One region of the Micromonospora sp. NPDC023737 genome, then DNA from elsewhere that is predicted to be linked to it. Evidence: predicted binding sites of a transcription regulator. Region 1 holds the regulator's gene; the other holds the start of a gene.
The links. Region 1 encodes HrcA, which represses chaperone genes, less so after heat shock. Its sites were predicted from a motif close to GGTTNGCACNCTCNNNNNGAGNGTGCNAACC; they were not measured.
Positions count from the first base shown of each region.

Region 2: the regulator HrcA is predicted to act here: its motif matches at 1,170-1,200, upstream of groES (co-chaperone GroES).

Region 1 is NZ_JBFAAL010000018.1:73,248-76,656, forward strand. Features, by position in the region: gene hemW (radical SAM family heme chaperone HemW) at 1-541, shown strand, start outside; gene AB0F98_RS27460 (DUF4870 domain-containing protein) at 578-1,237, opposite strand; gene hrcA (heat-inducible transcriptional repressor HrcA) at 1,500-2,522, shown strand; gene dnaJ (molecular chaperone DnaJ) at 2,592-3,409, shown strand, end outside.
Region 2 is NZ_JBFAAL010000002.1:256,400-259,808, forward strand. Features, by position in the region: gene AB0F98_RS06610 (methyltransferase domain-containing protein) at 1-1,084, opposite strand, end outside; gene groES (co-chaperone GroES) at 1,335-1,649, shown strand; gene groL (chaperonin GroEL) at 1,719-3,365, shown strand.

The DNA of each region.
Region 1 (3,409 bases):
GGACGGGACCCGGCTCGCCGCCCGGATGCGACGCGGCGAACTGCCGTACCCCGATGACGACGTGGCCGCCGACCGCTACCTGGCCGCGCAGGAGGCGCTCGGCGCGGCCGGCTTCTCCTGGTACGAGGTCTCCAACTGGGCCCGTACGCCCGCCGCCCGCTGCCGCCACAACCTGCTCTACTGGTCCGGCGGGGACTGGTGGGGGCTCGGGCCGGGCGCGCACAGCCACGTGGGCGGGGTGCGCTGGTGGAACGTCAAGCACCCGACGGCGTACGCCCAGCGCCTCGCCGAGGGACGGTCGCCCGGCCTGGCCCGGGAGGTGCTCACCGTCGACGAGGCGCACATGGAGGACGTGATGCTACGGCTGCGCCTCGCCACCGGGCTGCCGCTCGACGTGTTGGACGACACGGGGCGGGCCGGCGCCGAGCGCGCGCACGCCGCCGGCCTGCTGGCCCCGGACGAGTACGCGGCCGGCCGCGCGGTGCTCACCCTGCGCGGCCGGCTACTCGCCGACGCTGTCGTACGGGACCTGCTGGCCTAGGGGGTGCCCGGCCGGCGGGGTAGCGGCCAGTCGGGATTACTTGATGAGGCTCGCCGACATCGGGTAGCGGTACGGGGTGCCCTCGTTGGCCTTGACCCCGGCGATGATGCCGAACACGGTGCCGATGATCACCGCGGCGCCGACGGCGACGAAGCCGATGAGGATGCAGGAGAGGATCCAGCCGACCAGGCCGACGATCGACCAGGCGAGCTGGAAGTTGAGTGCGCCCACGGCGTGCGCGCGGACCGTGGGTGACTGGTTGCCCCGGGCCAGCATGGCCACGAGCGGGGCGATCCAGCCGAGCACGCCACCGCTCAGGAGCATGCCCGCGGCGCCGCCGAAGTGCGCGACCAGCGCCCAGGTCTTGTCCTCGTTGCCGGCGTAGCCGGAGGGTGGGCCGTAGCCGCCGCCGGTCGGATACCCGACGCCCGGCGGCGGGTAGTCCCCGGGAGGAGCGCCGCCACCCGGGGGCGGGTAGCCCCCGGGTGACTGCGGGCCACCGGGGGGTGTCGGATAGCCACCGGGCGGGGGATAGGCACCGGGCGGGGGATAGGCACCGGGGCCTGGGGCCCCGGACAGGGGTGCGGTGGGCGGCTCGTCCGCGGCGGACGGCCCGGGAGCGGGCGGCGGCGGGGTCGGGTCCGACGGCTGGCCGCCAGGCTCACCCGCGCCGGGAGGGCGAGGTGGTTCAGTCATGAACGTCACGGTAGGGGCCGCCGGCAACGTCACGCCATAGCGACACCGCCGGGCCGACCCGTCCGACCTGGCGACCACCGGCCGCCCCCCCGCCCGGCTGTCCTGTCACCGCGACGAGGGCAGGACCCGCACCCGTGGTCCGTCCTTGATCATCGCGTTGGCGGGCCTGCCGACGTAGACTGGCACTCGCTACAGTCGAGTGCCAGGAACGCCGCGCGTGGCGCAGAACGCCGGCGGCCGATGCGCGTAGGAGGTGGGGAGGATGGGTCTCGACGACCGCAAGCTCGCCGTGCTCCGCGCGATTGTCGAGGACTACGTCGCCACGCAGGAGCCGGTCGGTAGCCGTGCGCTGGTCGAGCGACACCAGCTCGGAGTCTCCCCGGCGACGGTTCGCAACGACATGGCGGTGCTCGAGGAGGAGGGTTACATCCGGCAGCCGCACACCAGCGCCGGCCGGGTGCCCACCGACCGCGGCTACCGGCTCTTCGTGGACCGGCTGTCCCGGGTCAAGCCGCTCAGCCCGGCCGAGCGTCGAGCCATCGAGCGTTTCCTGCTCGGCGCCGTCGACCTGGACGACGTGGTGCACCGCACAGTCCGGCTGCTGGCCCAGCTGACCCGGCAGGTCGCCGTCGTGCAGTACCCGAGCCTCGCCCGCTCGTCCGTCCGGCACCTGGAGTTGGTGCCGATCTCCACCACCCGGCTGATGCTGGTCATGATCGCGGACACCGGGCGGGTCGAGCAGCGGCTCGTGGAGATGCCGGGGCCGATCCCGGCCGACGACGTCACCGACCTGCGGCGGCTGGTCAACGAGAAGCTGGTCGACACGCGGCTCTCGGAGACACCCCCGCTGGTGCAGGCGCTGGTCGACGAGGTCAGCCCCGACCTGCGCCCGGCCATGGCCACCCTCGCCAGCGTGCTGCTGGAGACGCTGGTCGAGCGGCACGAGGAGCGGATCGCACTGGCCGGTACGGCCAACCTGACCCGCGGCGGGCTGCTCGACTTCCAGGGCTCGCTACGCCCGATCCTCGAGGCCCTCGAGGAGGAGGTGGTCCTGCTGAAGCTGATCGGCGAGGTCGAGGAGAGCTCGATGCGGGTGCGCATCGGGGACGAGAACGAGATCGACAATCTCCGCGCCGCCTCGGTGGTGAGCACCGGCTACGGCCCGGGTTCGACGATCGTGGGTGGCCTCGGCGTGCTCGGGCCGACCCGGATGGACTACCCCGGCACCATCGCCACGGTGCGCGCCGTGGCACGCTACGTGGGCGATCTGCTGGCCCAGAACTAGGCAGTACCGTCCGGCCGGATCCGGTCGGCGGCCGGCGCAACGCAAACGAACATGAGGACACGGAACGCAGTGGCCAGGGACTACTACGGCATTCTCGGCGTGAGCCGGGACGCCTCCGATGACGAGATCAAGCGCGCCTACCGCAAGCTCGCGCGCCAGTTCCACCCGGATGTCAATCCGGACCCGGAGGCACAGGAGAAGTTCAAGGACATCAACGCCGCGTACGAGGTCCTCTCGGACGACCGGAAACGGCAGATCGTCGATCTCGGCGGCGACCCCCTCGCGCCTGGCGGGGGCGGCGCCGGTGGCCCGGGTGGTGCCGGGGGAGCCGGCCCGTTCGTCGGCTTCCAGGACATCATGGACGCCTTCTTCGGCGGTGCCGCCGGCGGTTCGCGGGGGCCTCGGCCACGTACCCGGCCGGGTGCCGACGCGATCCTGCGGCTGGAGTTGGACCTGCACGAGACCGCGTTCGGTGTCGAGGCGCCGATCACCGTCGACACCGCCGTCCTCTGCACCACCTGCTCGGGCGCCGGCACCGCGGCGGGCACCCACCTCGCCACCTGCGAGGCGTGCGGTGGCCGCGGCGAGGTGCAGTCCGTGCAGCGCACCTTCCTCGGCCAGGTGGTCTCCGCCCGGCCGTGCACCGTCTGCCAGGGCTACGGCACCACGATCCCGCACCCCTGCCCGACCTGCGCCGGTGACGGCCGGGTGCGTACCCGTCGTTCGCTCACCGTGAAGATCCCGGCCGGCGTCGAGGACGGCATGCGGATCCGCCTGGCCCAGCAGGGCGAGGTCGGCCCCGGCGGCGGCACCGCCGGTGACCTCTACGTGGAGATCCACGAGCGTCCCCACGACGTCTACTCCCGCAAGGGCGACGACCTGCACTG
Region 2 (3,409 bases), on a different contig from region 1:
CCACCCGGCCAACGCCCCGCTCCCGCAGGAGCGCGCGCAGCCGTTTCAACGAGAACGGCAACACGTCGGTGACCTCCAGGCAGCGGGCGTACGGGCCGAGCGTCGGAGTGTCCGCGTACAGGTAGGCGATGGTCGGATCGGCGAGTGTCGCGTCCAACTCGTCGGCCAGCTCGGCGACCAGGTGCGCCCGCACGACCGCCGGGTCCGGGTCGTGCAGGAACCGGCGTACCGGGCCGACGTTCGCCTCCCGGTCACCGGCGCCCGTCAGCTGATCGGCGGCGCCCCGGTCACGGTCGGACGCGTCGACAGGGGTCCCCTCCTTCTCGCTCAGCAGGGTGGCGCGGCGGGGGACCTCGGCGAGTTCGCCGCACCAGAGCGCCGCCTCGACCAGGTCGCCGTCGACGCTGACCCATTCCGCCTCGGCGCCGGCCGGGATCAGTCCGTGGTCGATCCCGGGGGCGACCTTCACCACGGTCCGTGGCGTCCGCTCCGCGAGCCGCGTGACGAAGTCCCAGGGAGGCGAGTACGCGTTCGGGTCGAAGATCCGCCGGCCGGTGCCGCCGGCGCGCCGGGCCGGATCGCAGAAGGCCGCCTCGACCCGGCTGACGTCGAACGCCGTCGCGTCGCCGCACTCCACGGTGAAGAGGTCGGCCAGCCCGGCGGCCTCGGCGTTGGCGGCGGCCATCGCGGCGGTCAGCGGGTCGGCTTCCACCCCGTACACCCGGATGCCGGCGCGGGCGGCGGCGAGCGCGTCCGCGCCCAGTCCGCAACCGAGGTCGGCCAGGGTGCGTACCCCGGCGGCCCGCAGCCGTGCGGCGCGGCGCGCCGCGACCACGCCCCGGGTGGCCTGTTCGAGGCCGGCGCGGGTGAGGAACATCCCGGCGGCGGTCGGCCCGAACTTGGCAGTTGCCCGCCGGCGCAACTCGGCCTGGGTCAGCGCGGCCGCCGCGAGCCCGGCCGGCACCCCGGCCGCGCGGAGGGCGGACGCGGCGGCCAGCGGGTCGCCGCCGGTCACCCGGGTCGCCGAGTCCAGCGCGGCGGCGCCCTCGGCGGTACGCAGGGCGGCCAGCTGATCGAGATCCACCCGGTCATTGTGGTGGCCGACCTCGACGCGCCGCCCGGCGGGTTGGCACTCTCCTTGACGGAGTGCTAGCCACGGAATAACCTGCGATTAGCACTCTCAACCTGAGGGTGCCAGCTCCCGGGTCACTCGACCCGAGTGCTGAACGCCAGGCGGACCGGCACCCGCGACGACGGCCCCGCCCGGTGGCATGTGGCAGATTGACGCTGGTCGGCCTTGCCGGCCGGCACAGAAACCAGTACCCCAGGAGGGTATGCCCGTGACTACCGCGACCAAGGTTGCGATCAAGCCGCTTGAGGACCGCATCGTGGTCCAGGCGAACGAGGCTGAGACCACCACGGCGTCGGGCATCGTGATTCCCGACACCGCCAAGGAGAAGCCGCAGGAGGGCACCGTCCTCGCTGTGGGCCCCGGCCGGATCGACGACAAGGGCAACCGCGTGCCGATCGACGTCAAGGTCGGCGACACCGTCCTCTACTCGAAGTACGGCGGCACCGAGGTCAAGTACGCCGGCGAGGAGTACCTGGTGCTCTCCGCCCGCGACGTCCTCGCGGTCATCGAGAAGTAAGCAACCGATCAGTGTCGTTGCCCCGGTCCGGTTCGCCGGGCCGGGGCAACGCCGCTTGAAGGGACATTCATGGCGAAGATCCTGAGCTTCTCGGACGACGCCCGACACCTGCTGGAGCACGGTGTCAACGCCCTCGCGGACGCGGTCAAGGTCACCCTCGGCCCGCGCGGGCGCAACGTCGTCCTGGACAAGAAGTTTGGTGCGCCCACGATCACCAACGATGGTGTGACCATCGCCAAGGAGATCGAGCTCACCAACCCGTACGAGAACCTCGGCGCGCAGCTGGTCAAGGAGGTGGCGACCAAGACCAACGACGTCGCCGGCGACGGGACCACCACCGCGACCGTGCTGGCCCAGGCGATGGTGCGCGAGGGCCTGCGCAACGTGGCGGCCGGGGCCAACCCGACCGGCCTGAAGCGTGGCATCGACGCGGCCAGCGCCAAGGTCTCCGAGGCGCTGCTGGCCCGGGCCGTCGAGGTGGCCGGCAAGGAGGCGATCGCGCACGTCGCGACGGTCTCCGCGCAGGACTCCACGATCGGCGACATGATCGCCGAGGCGATGGAGCGGGTCGGCCGTGACGGTGTCATCACCGTCGAGGAGGGCTCGACCCTCGCCACCGAGCTGGAGGTGACCGAGGGTCTCCAGTTCGACAAGGGTTTCGTCTCCCCGCACTTCGTCACCGACGCGGAGTCGCAGGAGGCGGTCCTCGAGGACGCGTACGTCCTGATCACCACGCAGAAGATCTCGGCGATCGAGGAGCTGCTGCCGCTGCTGGAGAAGGTCCTGCAGAACAGCAAGCCGCTGCTGATCATCGCCGAGGACGTCGAGGGTCAGGCGCTCTCGACCCTGGTGGTCAACTCCATCCGCAAGACCCTGAAGGTCTGCGCGGTCAAGGCGCCCGGCTTCGGTGACCGCCGCAAGGCGATGCTCCAGGACATGGCGATCCTGACCGGCGCCGAGCTGGTCGCCCCGGAGCTGGGCTACAAGCTCGACCAGGTCGGCCTGGAGGTGCTGGGCTCCGCCCGGCGCGTCGTGGTCGACAAGGACAACACCACGATCGTGGACGGTGGCGGCCAGGCCGCCGACGTCGCCGACCGGGTGGCCCAGATCCGCAAGGAGATCGAGGCTTCGGACTCCGAGTGGGACCGGGAGAAGCTCGCCGAGCGGCTGGCGAAGCTGTCGGGCGGCATCGCGGTCATCAAGGCCGGCGGCGCGACCGAGGTCGAGATGAAGGAGCGCAAGCACCGCATCGAGGACGCCATCGCGGCGACCAAGGCCGCGGTCGAGGAGGGTACGGTGCCCGGCGGTGGCGCCGCCCTGGCGCAGGTCCTGCCGGCGCTCGCCGACGACCTCGGCTACACCGGTGACGAGAAGGTCGGTGTCTCGATCGTCCGCAAGGCGCTCGTCGAGCCGCTGCGCTGGATCGCCGAGAACGCCGGCCACGACGGCTACGTGGTGGCGCAGAAGGTCGCCGCCGCCGAGTGGGGCAACGGCCTGAACGCCGCCACCGGCGAGTACGTCGACCTGGCCAAGTCCGGCATCCTGGACCCGGTCAAGGTCACCCGCAACGCGGTCGCCAACGCCGCCTCCATCGCCGGCCTGCTGCTCACCACGGAGAGCCTCGTGGTGGAGAAGCCGGCCGAGCCGGAGCCGGCCGCCGCCGGTGGGCACGGCCACTCGCACGGCCACGGCCACCAGCACGGCCCGGGCTTCTGACCCACGTCGTACGCCCGGTCGGGGCACACCGTCATCCGGCGGTG